2 regions of the Pilimelia columellifera subsp. columellifera genome follow, and region 2 is predicted to be linked to the other one. Evidence: predicted binding sites of a transcription regulator. Region 2 holds the regulator's gene; the other holds the start of a gene.

Region 1 (7,664 bases), on a different contig from region 2:
CGCAGCAGCGCCAGCGCGTCGTCCTTGCCGACGCCGACCGGGGCGGTGACCAGCGGCATCGGGGTCATCACGTCCCGGACCAGCGTGGTGAGGTCGGAGACGAAACGCATGTCGCGGTTGGTGACGATGCCGACCAGCCGCCCCTGCGGATCGGTCACCGGCACACCCGAGATCCGGAACCGGCCGCAGAGGTTGTCGACGTCGCGCAGGGTGTCCTGCGGCGAGCAGGTTACCGGGTTGGTGATCATGCCGGACTCGGAGCGCTTCACGAGGTCGACCTGAGCAGCCTGGTCCTCGACGGACAGGTTGCGGTGCAGCACTCCGATGCCGCCCTGACGGGCCATGGCGATCGCCATCCGGGCCTCGGTCACCGTGTCCATCGCGCTGGAGACGAGCGGGATGTTGAGACGCACGGTGCGGGTGAGCCGGGTCGAGGTGGTGACCTGACTGGGGACCAGATCCGACTCGCCCGGAATGAGGAGCACGTCGTCGAAGGTCAGACCCCAGGGCAGCGTCTCGACCGACGGCAGCGTGTAGGGCAGTTCCTGACTGGCGGTTCCGGGATCGGACGGATCGGGCATCAGAGGCATGTACGGGTCCCTCCGGCGGCGGCGTGGGGTTCATCGTACCCAGCGCTCCGGCCTCTCCTGACGACGGTCACGGCGCCCGGCCGGCAACCCGTCGTGATCGTCGCCGCCGCGGCATGCTGACGCAGGTCCCCACTCGGCAGCCGGTCGGGCTACGGTTGAGCGGTGCATGACGAGCCGATCGACCCGTTCAGCGGCGATCCCGCCGACCCGTCCGCCGGCCTGGACGAGCCTGACGACGACGTGGGCGCCCCGCTGTCGGAGGTCGAGCGCCACGACGTCCTCGAAGACCTCGCCGATCTGGAGATCTACCAGACCCTGCTGAGTCCCGCCGGGGTCCGGGGTCTGGTCATTGAGTGCGAGGACTGCCATGAGGCCCACTACTTCGACTGGGACCTGCTGCGCGCCAACCTCCAACACCTGCTGGCCTCGGGTCGGCCGCGGATGCACGAGCCGGCCTTCGATCCGGACCCGGACAACTACGTCACCTGGGAGTACGCCCGCGGCTACGCCGACGGCGTCCACGACGCCATCGGGGAGCACGACGCCAGCGAGAACTGACCCAGACCACAGAGACGCCGAGAGCCGCCCCGGTGAGCGGGGCGGCTCTCGGCGCAGGAACGCCGGCTCTAGACGACCAGGCCGGCGCGGAAGCCGGCGGCTACCGCATGTGCCCGGTCCCGGGCGCCCAGCTTGCGGAACAGCCGACGCGCGTGCGTCTTGACGGTGTCCTCGGAGACGAACAGCTCGCGGCCGATCTCCGCGTTGCTCTTGCCGTCGGCCATCCCGCGCAGCACCTGCATCTCCCGCTCAGTGAGCACCACCCGGCGCACCGGCGGGATGCCGTAGTTGGGGTCGCCGGGAAGACGGGCCGCCCGCGCGGCCTCGGCCGGGTCGGCGAAGTCTCCGCGCTGGGCCGGCACCGGCATCCCGCCCCGGGAGGCCGGGTCGGCCAGCATCTCGGCCGAGCCGGCGGCGCGCGGGTCGCCCGCCAACCCGGGACGGCGGCCCGGTGGGGCGCCGAAACGGGTCGGCGCGTTCGCCGAGCGCATCGCGGTCGTCGCCGGCAACGGCGCGCCGGCGGCCGAGCCGACGGTCCTGCTGGGCATACCCAGCAGGAGAACCGCCTTGGCCACGGTGCTGACCAGGTCGTCGGTGCCCCGGATGAGGGCGCGGGCCCCGGCGGCGACCGCCGCCGCCGCCACTCTTGGATCTTCCGCCCCGAACAGCACCAGCATCGCCCCGGGGGCGCGCGCCAGCACCCGTCGGGTGAAGCCGACGGTGTCGGAACGGGTCACGGCTACATCGGCCAGGATGACATCGGCGGGTCGCTCTGCGAGCCGGGCGATGACCTCGGCCTCCGACATGGCGGTCCGCACCTGTGCCTGTAGCCCCAGCCGGGCCGCACAGGTGGCGACCGTCTGGGCGGCGGGCGATGACCGGACGCACACGAGGACGCTTCGCACTGATTCTTCCCCTCTCCTCTATGGAGGAGACCACGCGTTCGTTTGATCATTACGTGCTTTCGGGGGAAACAAGCGGAAAGTTCCGAACAGTTCCCTGTCGGGCTTTCGATCGTTACTGGCGCTGCCCCGCAGCCGAGGTGTACGAACTCGCGCCCCCGGGTAAATAAACGACGCTCAGGGCTAAACGCCTACGCCCTCGGGGCGACACAAACGGTTCCGCACAGAAGGAGTACCTAAATGTCTGATGTGCGCAGATTGCCGACACCGGTCGCGGAAGCCTGGGACTGGCAACGCCACAGCGCCTGCCGGGGACGCGACAGCGCGCGTTTCTTCCACCCCGAAGGGGAACGTGGCGCCGCCCGCAGACGCCGCGAGGACCGCGCCAAAGCGATCTGCGCCGCCTGCCCGGTGCGCCGCCGCTGCTTGGAGCACGCGCTACAGGTACGGGAGCCGTACGGCATCTGGGGTGGTCTGGGCGAAGGGGAACGGAACCGCATCCTCGCCACCGGCCGGTTGCCGCTTCAGCGAACCGCCTGATCGGCGCAAAAGGACTGAAAGATCGCCGGCGTCTCGCGGACCCCATCAGTGACGAAACCAGGCCAAACGAAGTGCGTCCCTGACGTCAGACGTCAGGGACGCACATCGTGGTGGCTACCGCACATCACACGCCGTTTTCCGAAACGATCAGACGTTCGAAACGGTCAGGCTTCCGCCGGAAAGATCAGACCGCGCACGCGCAGGATCAGAAACCGGGGCCATGCTGGTGCCCGTGCCCGTGACTGTGACCATGACCGCCAGCGGCCGGCGCGGCCTCGGCCGGCTTCTCCACCACAAGCGACTCCGTCGTCAGCAGCAGGCCGGCGATCGACGCGGCGTTGGTGACCGCGTTCCGCGTCACCTTCACCGGGTCGACGATGCCGCCACCGACCAGATCGACATACTCGCCGGTCGCCGCGTTGAGGCCGTGACCCCACTGCGCCGACCGGACCTTCTCCACCACGACGTAACCGTCGTGGCCGGCGTTCTGGGCGATCCAGCGGAGCGGCTCGACCAGGGACGAACGGACGATCGACACGCCGACGGCGGCCTCACCGTCCACGTTGAGCCCGTCGAGGACGGTCGCGATCTGCGCGAGCGCCGCGCCGCCGCCGGGGACGATGCCCTCCTCGACCGCGGCCCGGGTCGCCGCGATGGCGTCCTCGATCCGGTGCTTTCGCTCCTTGAGCTCGATCTCGGTGGCCGCGCCGACCTTGATCACCGCGACGCCGCCGGAGAGCTTGGCCAGGCGCTCGCCCAGCTTCTCCCGGTCCCAGTCTGAGTCGGACGCCTCGATCTCCTTGCGGATCTGGCTCACCCGGTCCGCGACCGCGTCCCGGTTGCCGCCACCATCGACGATGGTGGTGTTCTCCTTGTCGACCACGATGCGCCGGGCCTTCCCGAGCACCTCCAGGCCGACCGAGTCGAGCTTGTAGCCCAGCTCCGCGGCGACGACCTCGCCGCCGGTGAGGATCGCCAGGTCCTGGAGCATCGCCTTGCGACGGTCGCCGAAGCCGGGCGCCTTGATCGCGCAGACCTTGACGGTCTTGCGGATCGCGTTGACCACCAGGGTCGCCAGGGCCTGGCCCTCGACGTCCTCGGCGATGACCAGCAGCGGCTTGCCGGCCCCCATGACCTTCTCCAGCAGCGGCAGCAGCTCCTCGATCGCGGAGATCTTGCCGTTCGTGATGAGCAGGTAGGCGTCCTCGAGAACCGCCTCGCCGGCTTCGGCGTCGGTGGCGAAGTGCGGCGAGATGAAGCCCTTGTCGAACTGCATGCCCTCGGTGACGGCCAGCTCGGTCGCGAGCGTGGAGCCCTCCTCGACGGTGATGACCCCGTCGCGGCCGACCTGCTCCATCGCCTCGGCGATGAGGTCGCCGATGGTGGCGTCCTGGGCCGAGACGGTGGCGACGTTGGCGATCGACCTGCGGTCGGCCACCTCGATCGCCTTGTCCAGCAGCGCCTTGGAGATGGTCTCGACGGCCAGGTCCATGCCGCGCTTGAGGCCCATCGGGTTGGTGCCGGCTGTCACGTTGCGCAGGCCCTCGCGGACCATCGCCTGAGCGAGCACCGTGGCGGTGGTGGTGCCGTCGCCGGCGACGTCGTTGGTCTTGGTCGCGACCTCCTTGACGAGCTGCGCGCCAAGGTTCTCGTACGGGTTGGAGAGCTCGATCTCCTTGGCGATGGTGACGCCGTCGTTGGTGATCGTCGGGGCGCCGAACTTCTTGTCCAGCACGACGTTGCGGCCCTTCGGGCCGAGGGTGACCTTGACCGCGTCCGCGAGCGCGTTGACTCCGTGCTCAAGCAGGTGGCGGGCGTCGTCCGAGAAACTCAGGATTTTTGCCATGACTGTCCCTTTCTCAGCGACATCGCCCCGGACCGGCGGGTGAACGCTGATCCGGGGCGATGGCGACGAAATTACTTCTCGATGACCGCGAGGACGTCGCGGGCGGAGAGCACCAGGTACTCCTCGCCGGCGTACTTGACCTCGGTGCCGCCGTACTTCGAGTACAGGACGGTCTCGCCGATCTGGACGTCAACCGGGATCCGGTTGCCGTTGTCGTCGACCCGGCCCGGACCAACCGCGAGGACAGTGCCCTCCTGCGGCTTCTCCTTGGCGGTGTCGGGGATGACCAGGCCAGACGCGGTGGTGGTCTCGGCCTCGTTCGCCTGGACCACAATGCGGTCCTCAAGCGGCTTGATCGCAACCTTGGTCGCGGTAGTCACGGATACCCTCCCGGGGCACATCGATGGCGTCTCATGCCACTGGAGGCGGGGCCGTCGTCGCGGGTGCCGGTCCGCCTGGCAGTGATCCTCCGGGCCGCCCCAGTGGGCGACCGAAGACTGGCACCCTCATGGCGAGAGTGCTAACGCAGACGTTATGTCGCCACCTAGCACTCCGTCAAGGAGAGTGCCAAAGGCCACCCTTAAATCCACCCGCCCGCCCCTCCCCCGCGACTTCACGGCGTCGGCCACGACCCCGGCGGCGGCAAACCACCGATTCGTCGCGCGGGAGTCGTGGGCAACGCGGAAGATCGAGGGGTCGGTTGGAGTGACGAGGTTTGGGGGAGATGGGGATGCGCGCTGACGTCGGAGATCGACTGCATGTGCACAGCAACGTCGTGGGGGGCAGCGACCGGATCGGGGAGATCATCGAGGTGCGCGGAGCGGACGGCACGCCGCCGTACCGGGTCCGCTACCCCGACGGACACGAGAGCCTGATGTTCCCGGGCCCCGACTGCGTCATCGAACAGGGCAGCGCGACGGCCGCCGCCGGCCGGCGCTGACCCGCCCACGCCGGACCGCCCGCCGCGGACCAGGCCCGCGGACGGCAGCGCGACCGCCGTCGGGACAATGGGACGGTGGATCTCGATCAGCTCACCGCGCTGCGCGCCGGCGCCGGAACGGCCGCGTTGGCCACCGCGGACCAGCTGGTCGACACCGACCAGCTGGCGGCGGCGAGCGCCCTGCGCGCCGCCGGAATCGCCCCGGACCTGGCTGCCGCCGCGCTCACTCAGGCGCGCCTGCGTCACCGGGCCGCGGGCAAGTTCGGGTCGGACGCCGCGGCCATGCTGTTCACCCGCGCGGGCCTGGAACAGGCCACCCGTCGGGTCGTCGCCGACCGGCGGGCGCTGCGACTGCGGGACGCGGGTGTACGGACTCTGATCGATCTCGGCAGCGGCCTGGGAGCGGACTCCCTGGCCGCAGCACGCGCCGGAATTCAGGTCCACGCCGTCGAGGCTGACCCGGTCACCGCCGCCGTGGCCAGGCACAACGTCGAGGCGTTGGGCTTGGCTGAACGGGTCACGGTGCGCTGCGCCGACGCTACGACCGTGAAGCTCGACGGGTACGACGCGGCGTTCTGCGACCCCGCCCGGCGGTCCGGCGCCGCCGGGCGGCGAGTGTTCGACCCGCGCGCGTACTCGCCACCGTGGGACTTCGTGACCAGCCTCATCGACCGCGTGCCCGTCGTCGCGCTCAAGGTTGCGCCCGGGATCGACCATGCGTTGATCCCGGCCGGCGCCGAGGCCGAATGGGTGAGCGTCGGCGGGGACCTGGTGGAGGCGGCGTTCTGGTGCGGGCCGGTCGCCCGGGCGCCGCGCCGGGCGTCGGTGCTCACCGACGCCCGGGTGGCCGAGCTGACCGGCGACGGCGTGTCGGCGGCGCCGGTGACCGGCGTGGGGCCGTACCTGTTCGATCCGGACCCGGCGGTGGTGCGCGCGCACCTGGTCGCGGAGTTCGCCACCACCGTCGGCGGCGGGCTCGCCGACGAGCGGATCGCCTACGTCTACGCCGACGCCCCCACCGCGACACCGTTCGCGCAGCGTTTCGCCGTGACCGATGTCCTGCCTTTCTCGTTGAAGCGACTCAGGGCGCTGCTGCGGGAACGGGGCGTCGGCCGGGTGGAGATCCGCAAGCGGGGCTCAGCGCTGACGCCGGAGACCTTGCGCAAGCAGCTGAAACTCAATGGCGACGGATCGGCCTCCCTGGCCCTGACCCGGATCGGCGACGACCCGTTCGTGCTGATCTGCCAGCCGGTCCCACGATAGGACCGCCGGTCACACCGTCGCGGTGTCCGACGCGCTGGCCCCGTGCCACGAACGCCACAGGGCCGCGTAAGAGCCGCCGGCCGCCACCAGCTCGTCATGCGAGCCCAGTTCAACGATCCGGCCGTCCTCGACCACCGCCACCCGGTCCGCGTCGTGGGCGGAGAAGAGCCGGTGCGCGATCGCCACCACAGTCCGGCCCGCCAGCACCGCCGCCAGCGAACGCTCCAGGTGCCGGGCCGCCCGCGGGTCGATGAGCGACGTCGCCTCGTCCAGCACCAGGGTGTGCGGGTCGGCCAGCACCAACCGGGCCAACGCCACCTGCTGGGCCTGCGCCGGAGTCAACGCGTGGTGGCCGGCCCCGAGCATAGTGTCCAGGCCGTGCGGGAGCGCCAGCGCCCAGTCCAGGGCGTCGACGGCCGCCAACGCCTCCCGCAGCCGCGCCTCGTCGGCGCCCGGGCGGGCCAGAGTGATGTTGTCGCGCAGCGACCCCACGAAGACGTGATGCTCCTGGGTGACCAGGGCCACCTGACCGCGCAGCTCCGCCAACGGCAGGCCGGTCAACGGCGCCCCGCCCACGGTCACCGACCCCGCGCCCGGCGGATGGATGCCGGCCAGCAGCCGCCCGAGCGTCGACTTGCCAGCCCCGGACGGCCCGACGATCGCCAGCCGCTCCCCCGGACGCAACGTCAGCGACACATCACGGAGCACGTCCCGGCCCTCGGTGTAGGCGAACGACACCCGGTCGGCGACAATCTGGTCACCGGTCGGACGACGGTCCGAGGGGGTCCGGTCGTCCAGCGCCTGGCCGACGCCCAGCAGCCGGGCCAGCGACGCGGCGCCGACCTGGAGCACGTCGAGCCAGGTGAGCAACCGGTCCAGCGGACTGATGAGCAGCTGCACGTACAGGACCGCCGCGGTCACCTGCCCGAGCGTCACCCAGCCGGACAGGTAGAACCAGCCGCCGAACACCAGGGTCGCCACGATCGGCCCGAAGAACGCCACCTCGATGACCGGGAACCACACCG
Region 2 (7,664 bases):
CGCCCGCCGCGCGCTCCCCCGGCCGGGACAGCCCCCAAACCGGACGGCGCGGCGCTCAGCGCGGCGACCAGCGGTTGAACGGCTACCAGCGGTCGAGGCGGGCGTTGAGCACCGACAGCGCGGCCACTCCCGCGGTCGAGGTGCGCAACACCGAATCGCCCAGCCGTACGGCGCGCGCCCCGGCGGCCGCGAACGCGGCCAGCTCGTCGGCGGTGATGCCACCCTCGGGGCCGACGACCACCGTGATGACTCCGGCGGCCGGCAGGCCCACCGTGGTCAGGCGGTCCGTGGCCTCCTCGTGCAGGACGAAGGAGGCGCCCTCTCGCAGCCGGTCCGCGACGATCGCCGTGGACTCGACCGGCGCCCCGGCAACCGAAGGCAGCCAGCTACGCCGCGCCTGCTTCATCGCCTCCCGGGCGACGGCGGCCCACTTGCCGCGGGCCTTCGCGCCCCGCTCCCCGCGCCACTGGGTGACGCACCGGGCCGCCGCCCACGGCACGATCTCGTCCACGCCGACCTCGGTCATCGACTGGACCGCCAGCTCGCCCCGCTCCCCCTTCGGCAGGCCCTGGACGACGACCAGCCGCGGATCGGCCGCCGGCGTCAACCACCGCTCGCCGACCGCCAGCTCAAGCTCGCCCCGCGCCACCGCGGCCACCCGGGCCCGGGCGATCCCGCCGCGCCCGTCGCCGAGCAGAAGGCCCTGCCCGACGCGCAGCCGCTGCACCGTCGCGGCGTGGTGGCCCTCAGGGCCGGTCAGGACAGCGCTGTCGCCGGTCGGCAGCGCGTCGACCAGGAACAGCGGGTCGCTCACGCGTGCCCGTGGAACGCGTCCCGGACCCGGGAGAAGAAGCCGCCCTGCTTGCTCAGCTCGGCGACGTCCTCGCCGCGGACGGCCGCGAACTCCCGCAGCATCCGTTCCTGGTCGGCGTCGAGCTTGGTCGGCGTGCGCACGTCCAGATGGACGAACAGGTCGCCGCGGCCCTGCCCGCGCAGATGCGGCACGCCCTTGCCGCGCAGCCGCAACGTCGCGCCGGGCTGGGTGCCAGGGCGGACGTCGATCTGCTCCTCGCTGTCGAGCGTCTTGATGGTCAGCCTGGTCCCCAGCGCCGCCGAGGCCATCGGCAGGGTGACCCGGCAGTGCAGATCATCGCCCTTGCGGGAGTAGACATCGTGCGGGCGTTCGTGGATCTCGACGTAGAGGTCCCCGGCCGGGCCACCGCCCGGGCCGACCTCGCCCTGCTGGGCCAGCCTGATCCGCATGCCGTCCTCGACACCGGCCGGGATCTTGACGGTGAGCGAGCGCCGGGTCCGGACCCGGCCGTCGCCGGCGCAGGTGGCGCACGGCGAGGGGATGGTCGAGCCGAAACCCTGGCAGGCAGCGCACGGCCGGCTCGACACCATCTGGCCGAGGAAGGTCCGCTGGACGGTCTGCACCTCGCCCCGACCGGCGCAGGTGTCGCACGGCGTCGGGTGGGTGCCGGCCGCGGCGCCCGCGCCGGAGCAGGTGGCACACAGGATCGCGGTGTCGACGGTGATCGGCGCCTCGACGCCGAACGCGGTCTCGGACAGGTCCAGCTCAAGCCGCAGGATCGCGTCCGCGCCGGGACGGGTGCGGGGACGGGGGCCGCGTCCACCGCCGGCGCCGGCGCCCGCCGTGGCGAAGAAGGCGTCCATGATGTCCTGGAAACCGGCGAACGGCCCACCCGGGCCGCCGCCGGGGCCGCCACCACCGCCCGGGCCCAGCGGGTCGCCGCCCATGTCGACGATCTGCCGCTTCTGGTCGTCGGAGAGCACCTCGTAGGCGGCGTTGATGTCCTTGAACTTCTCGTGCGCGTCAGGGTCCGGGTTGATGTCCGGGTGGTACTGCCGGGCCAGCTTCCGGTAGGCGCGCTTGATCTCGTCATCCGTGGCGGTGCGGTTCACGCCGAGAATGCCGTAGTAGTCCTTGGCCACTGCCTCTATGTCCTCGCGTCGATCGGGTGCGGCGCCGGGGGTCGGCCCCGGCGGTCAGTTCTTCGCCAGCAGATCGCCCAGGTAGCGGGCCACGGCACGGACGGCCGCGATGGTGCCGGGATAGTCCATCCGGGTGGGACCGACGACGCCGAGCCCGCCCACCATGGTCGTACCGGGACCGTAACCGGTGCTGACCACCGAGGTGGTCCGAAGGTTGTCGATCTCGTTCTCGTCGCCGATCCGGACCCGGGTGATGGCCGGACCGACCTCGCCGATGAGTTTGAGCAGGACGACCTCCTCCTCCAACGCCTCCAGGATCGGGCGCAGCGAGCCCTGGAAGTCGAACAGCCCGGCCCTGGCCAGGTTGGCGGTGCCGGCCAGCGCCAGCCGTTCCTCGGTCCGTTCGACCAGGGTCTCCAGCAGCACGGTCGCCAGCGCCGACATCGTTGGACGCTCGGCCGTCTCAACCGATTCGACCAGACCCTGGACCAGGGAAGGCGTCTCGCTGAGCTGAACCCCGCCGAGCCTCTCGTTGATCTTCTGTCGAAGGCTCAGCACCTGGTCGGCCGGCGCCGGGCCGGGCAGCTCCACCAGCCGCTGCTCGACCCGCCCGGTGTCAGTGATCATGACGACCATGAGCCGGGTCGTGGAGACCGGAACCAGCTCCAGATGACGCACCCGGGACCGGGACAGGCTCGGGTACTGCACGACGGCGACCTGCCTGGTCAGCTGGGCCAGCAGCCGCACCGTCCGGTGCACCACGTCATCGAGGTCAACCGCCCCGACCAGGAACCGCTCGATCGCCCGACGCTCGGCCGACGACATCGGCTTCACCGTCGAGAGGCGGTCCACGAACATGCGGTAGCCCCGGTCGGTGGGCACCCGGCCGGCGCTGGTGTGCGGCTGCCGGATGAAACCCTCGTCCTCCAAGGCAGCCATGTCGTTACGGACCGTGGCCGGCGAGACGTTGAGCTGGTGCCGCTCCACGAGCGCCTTGCTGCCGACCGGCTCCTGGGTCAGCACGTAGTCCTCGACGATGGCGCGGAGCACGGCGAGCTTGCGATCGTCGGGACCCACGACACCCCCTTGGCGTAACTGGCCTTGGCGTAACTGGCGCTCGCCCCCGGCGAGAGAATGCTGGCACTCGGCAAAATCGAGTGCCAGTCTACTCCGCTGCGGGAACGCCGCAGAACTGCCAGATCATGGCCAGCTGACGTGTTGCCTGGCTCACGATGGACGTCGGGCCGTACGGTGTGCCTCATGACCGAGTCACCGCAGCAGCCGGGCGATCAGCCGCCCGGGCACCACAACGACCCCACCGCGCCGCCGCCACCGCCGCCGGGGGCCTTCCCGCCGGCGCCGCCGCCGGGCGGCTACGGCCAGCCGCCGGCCGCGAGCCCGTACGGCGGGCCGCCGCAACCTGAGAACCCGTACGGCGCACCAACGCCGGGCGGTTACAGCCCGCCGCCGGCCGGCAACGTCTACGGGTCGCCCACCGGCGGCCCTGGCTACCCGACGCCCGGCGTACCGGTCGGCTATGCCAACAGCGACGAGAAGACCTGGGCGCTCATCGCCCACTTCGGGGCGCTGCTGGTCGGGTTCGTCGCGCCACTGGTCGCGATGCTGGCCAAGGGCAACGAGTCGCCGACGGTGCGCGCGCACGCGATCGAGTCGCTCAACTTCCAGATCACCTGGACGCTCATCGCCATCGTTGGCGGCGGTGTGACCTGCGGCTTCGGGTTGATCATCATTGTGCCGGTCATGATCATCATGCCGGTCATCGCGGGCATCAAGGCCAACGACGGGCAGCTCTACCGCTACCCGCTGACGTTCCGCATGATCAAGTAACCGACGTAGCCAACGCCCTGGCCCCGCGATCGGTCACCATCGGATCGCGGGACCAGGGCGTTCGTCGTCGACCGGGCACAGGTCACGACAACAGGTCGCGGACGACGCCATCGGCGAGCAGCCGCCCACGCAGCGTCAACGCCGCCCGGCCGGCGGCGTAGGCGTCGGCGGCGAGCAGGCCGTCGGCGAGCGCCCGGGCCGCCGCCTCGTGGGCGGCCGGCGGAAGCGCCGCCAACGGCAGCCCCTCGGCCAGCCGCAACCGCAGCATGACGTCCTCGGTGAGCTGGTCCTCGGCCGTCAACAGCTCCCGGCCCTGCCCCGGCGAACGGCCCGCCGCCAACCGGGCGGCGTAGCTGGCCGGGTGCTTGACATTCCACCAGCGCACCCCGCCGACGTGGCTGTGCGCCCCTGGCCCCAGCCCCCACCAGTTCGCGCCGGTCCAGTACAAAAGGTTGTGCCGACAGCGTGCGGCCTCCGAGGTGGCCCAGTTCGACACCTCATACCAGTCGAAACCGGCCGCGCCCAACGCCGCCTCGGCGGCCAGGTAACGGTCGGCCGCCATGTCGTCGGACGGGTACGCCAGCTCGCCGCGACGCATCCGGGCCGCCATCCGGGTGCCGTCCTCGACGATGAGCGAGTAGGCGCTGACATGGTCGACGCCAGCGTCGACGACCGACGCCAACGAGGCCGCGAAGTCGTCCGCGGACTCCCCCGGCGTGCCGTAGATGAGGTCGAGGTTGACGTGCGCGAAGCCGGCGTCACGGGCCTCGGCGGCGGCGACCGGCGCACGTCCGGCGGTGTGCTGGCGCTCCAGCACCCGCAGCACCCCCGCTGACGCCGACTGCATGCCGAGTGAGATCCGGTTGAAGCCATGCCCGACCAGGCTGCGGAGCGACGCCGGCGTGACCGACTCCGGGTTGGCCTCGGTGGTGACCTCCGCGCCCGGCGCCAGTCCCCAGGTCCGGTCGATGGCCTCCAGGATCCGGCCCAGGTCGTCCGGGGGCAGCAGCGTGGGGGTGCCACCGCCGAAGAACACCGCCGCCACCGGCGGCGGGCGCTCGGCGAGGACCCGGCCGGCGAGCGCCAGCTCCGCCAGGACTGTGTCCGCGTACGTCTCCCGGGACATCCCGCCGCCCAGCTCGGCGGCCGTGTAGGTGTTGAAGTCGCAGTACCCGCAGCGGCTGGCGCAGAACGGGACGTGGACGTAGACCCCGAACCCGCGCCCGCTCAGGGCGCTCAGCGCGTCAACCGGCAACGCGCCGTCATCGGGGACGGGCTCGCCGTCCGGAAGCGCACCAGGCATCCGCCCATTATCCGCGCCGGCGCCTCGGGTCGTTAAGGTGCCTCCATGAGCGACGCCCCCCTGGTCCACGCGCAGACCGCGCGAGGCATCACCACCTTGACCCTGGACAGCCCCAAAAACCGCAACGCCCTCTCCCGGGCGCTGATGAACGAGCTGCTCACGGCCCTCGCCGGCGCCGCCGACGACGCCACCGTGCGGGCCGTGGTGCTCGCCCACACCGGGCCGGTCTTCTGCTCAGGCGCCGATCTCAAGGAGACCGCCGCCGCGTTCGCCGGGGAGGCGGAGCTGCCGGCCGCGATGCTGGGTGAGCTGCTCGCCGCGGTCTGGGACTTCCCCAAGCCCACCGTGGCGCGGGTCGGCGGGGCCGCCCGGGCCGGTGGCCTGGGGCTCATCGCGGCCGTCGACATCGCGGTGTGTGACCAGGACGCCACCTTCGCCTTCAGCGAGGTGCGGATCGGCGTGGTGCCGGCGATCATCTCCGCCCCGGTGCTGCGTCGGCTGACCCCGCGGGCGGCCAGCGAGCTGTTCCTCACCGGCGAGGTGTTCGACGGCCGGCGGGCGGTCGAGATCGGCCTGGTCACGGCGGCCAGGCCGGCGGCGGAGCTGGACGGGGCCGTGGCCGGCTACTGCGAGGCGCTCGCCCGTGGCGGGCCGGTAGCCCTCGGCGAGACCAAGCGGCTGCTGCGCAGGCCGGCCGGAGCCTCGGTGCGGGAGGAGTTGACGGAGCTGTCGGCGCTGTCCGTCGGCTACTTCGGCTCAGACGAGGGCCGCGAGGGCGTCACGGCGTTCAAGGAGAAGCGGCCGGCCGCGTGGATTCCGCCGCTCTCACCGGTTGAACCGCGCGCGTAGACTTTGACCACCGCGACTCCTGCAGATCTGAGCGGGCAGGACGCGGTAGGCGACGAAGCTGGGGGGCAACGGTGCAGGGGGGCAGCAGGCCCGCGGGCGCGAGGTCCGCCCGCCGGACGCGGCAGGCGGTGGCCACGGCCACCGTCCTCGGTCTCGTGGTCGCTGGCGCCGGCGTCGTCGTGGTCAGTGACCTCGTCTCCGGCCTCAGGATCGCCGCTGACGGCCGCCACTGCGTGGTGCGCGCCAGCGGCGAGGTCGTCCTCGACTCGCACCAGATGGCGAACGCCGCCACCATCGCCGCGATCGGCCTGCGACGGGCCATGCCCGAACGCGCGGTGGTCGTCGCCCTGGCGACCGCGTTCCAGGAATCGAAACTCAAGAACCTCGAAGGCGGCGATCGCGACTCGATCGGTCTCTTCCAACAGCGCCCGAGCATGGGCTGGGGCTCGCCCCAGCAGATCCGCAACCCGAGGTATGCCGCCCGCCGGTTCTACCAGTCACTGGCCAAGGTGGACGGTTGGCAGCGGATGCGGGTCACGGACGCCGCCCAGAAGGTGCAGCGGTCGGCGTACCCGGAGGCGTACCAGAAGTGGGCGGACGAGGCCGAGGTGCTCACCCGGGCGCTGACCGGCCGGGCCACCGGCGCGGTCGCCTGCTCGGTGCCGACACCGGCCACACCAGCCGACGGCGCCACCGACCAACTCACCCAGGGCCTGCTGTTGGACTGGGGCCAGTTGGACACGGTGCCGCTGAACGCCGACGCCTTCAGCGTTCCCGTCGATGACGATCTCGTAGGGTGGCGGTATGCGCACTGGCTGGTGTCCCACGCCGCAGGGCAGAACGTGAGCCGGGTGGCCTTCGCTGGCCAGGTGTGGACGGCCAGGGAAGGCCGGTGGCTACGCGGCGAGGTCGTCGATGGGCCAGCCGCGGTGGTCGCCGAGGTGTTTCCGTCGCAGTGACGTGGGCGCCCGCTCGTCGGCCAGCGGTGACCACCCGGAACCAGTCGCATCGACTGGTCGACAGAATGCTCGGTGGCGGCCCGCTAAAGCGGGCCGCCACCGAAGCTGAAGTCCCCCGTGGTGTCTTGCGGTCGAGCTTCGCGTCTTGCGGTCGAGCCTGGGCGTGACGATCAGATTCGCGAGCTGGTCGCCGACCGGCGGCCCATGATTCCCACCGTCGCCGCCACACCGGCCGCGGCGAGCGCGATCTGCAACGCCAGCTCGGTCCAGTCGATGCCGGCGGTGTCCGCCATGCCCACGGCGCGGGCGATGACGGTGCCCAGCAGCGCCGCGGCAACACCGATGGCCATAGTCAGCCAGACCGGAATACTCTGCCGGCCGGGGAGGACCAGACGGCCGAGCGCGCCGATGATCAGGCCGACGACCAGCGCCGAGATGATTCCACCGATAGTCATGGGGACACTCCTATTCATCGCCAGGTGAACCACAGCGACTCCCGAATTCCCACGGCACCACCGGGCCAAACCTGATACCGACGGCGCTGCCTGCCGAACCCGGACGGCGTTACTTCTTCTTGCCCGGGTCCGGCGAGTCGGATGTCGACAGAGCCGCGATGAACGCCTCCTGCGGGACTTCGACCCGGCCGACCATCTTCATCCGCTTCTTACCTTCCTTCTGCTTCTCCAGCAGCTTGCGCTTGCGGCTGATGTCACCGCCGTAGCACTTGGCCAGGACGTCCTTGCGAATGG

Evidence for each region. The regulator HrcA, encoded in region 2, represses chaperone genes, less so after heat shock. The targets are predictions, from matches to a motif close to GGTTNGCACNCTCNNNNNGAGNGTGCNAACC.
Region 1: a site for HrcA is predicted at 4,932-4,962, ahead of groES (co-chaperone GroES). Genes of this name have one in related genera too.

What each region holds. Positions count from the first base shown of each region.
Region 1 is NZ_BAAARY010000005.1:377,814-385,477, reverse strand. Features, by position in the region: gene guaB (IMP dehydrogenase) at 1-581, opposite strand, end outside; gene ABD287_RS08600 (DUF5319 domain-containing protein) at 753-1,148, shown strand; gene ABD287_RS08595 (helix-turn-helix transcriptional regulator) at 1,217-2,053, opposite strand; gene ABD287_RS08590 (WhiB family transcriptional regulator) at 2,291-2,590, shown strand; gene groL (chaperonin GroEL) at 2,796-4,436, opposite strand; gene groES (co-chaperone GroES) at 4,508-4,837, opposite strand; gene ABD287_RS08575 (DUF1918 domain-containing protein) at 5,167-5,376, shown strand; gene ABD287_RS08570 (class I SAM-dependent methyltransferase) at 5,452-6,639, shown strand; gene ABD287_RS08565 (ABC transporter ATP-binding protein) at 6,649-7,664, opposite strand, start outside.
Region 2 is NZ_BAAARY010000015.1:48,482-56,145, forward strand. Features, by position in the region: gene ABD287_RS14895 (16S rRNA (uracil(1498)-N(3))-methyltransferase) at 83-814, opposite strand; gene dnaJ (molecular chaperone DnaJ) at 811-1,956, opposite strand; gene hrcA (heat-inducible transcriptional repressor HrcA) at 2,011-3,033, opposite strand; gene ABD287_RS14910 (DUF4870 domain-containing protein) at 3,217-3,804, shown strand; gene hemW (radical SAM family heme chaperone HemW) at 3,887-5,107, opposite strand; gene ABD287_RS14920 (enoyl-CoA hydratase-related protein) at 5,153-5,956, shown strand; gene ABD287_RS14925 (hypothetical protein) at 6,085-6,915, shown strand; gene ABD287_RS14930 (GlsB/YeaQ/YmgE family stress response membrane protein) at 7,086-7,370, opposite strand; gene lepA (translation elongation factor 4) at 7,480-7,664, opposite strand, start outside.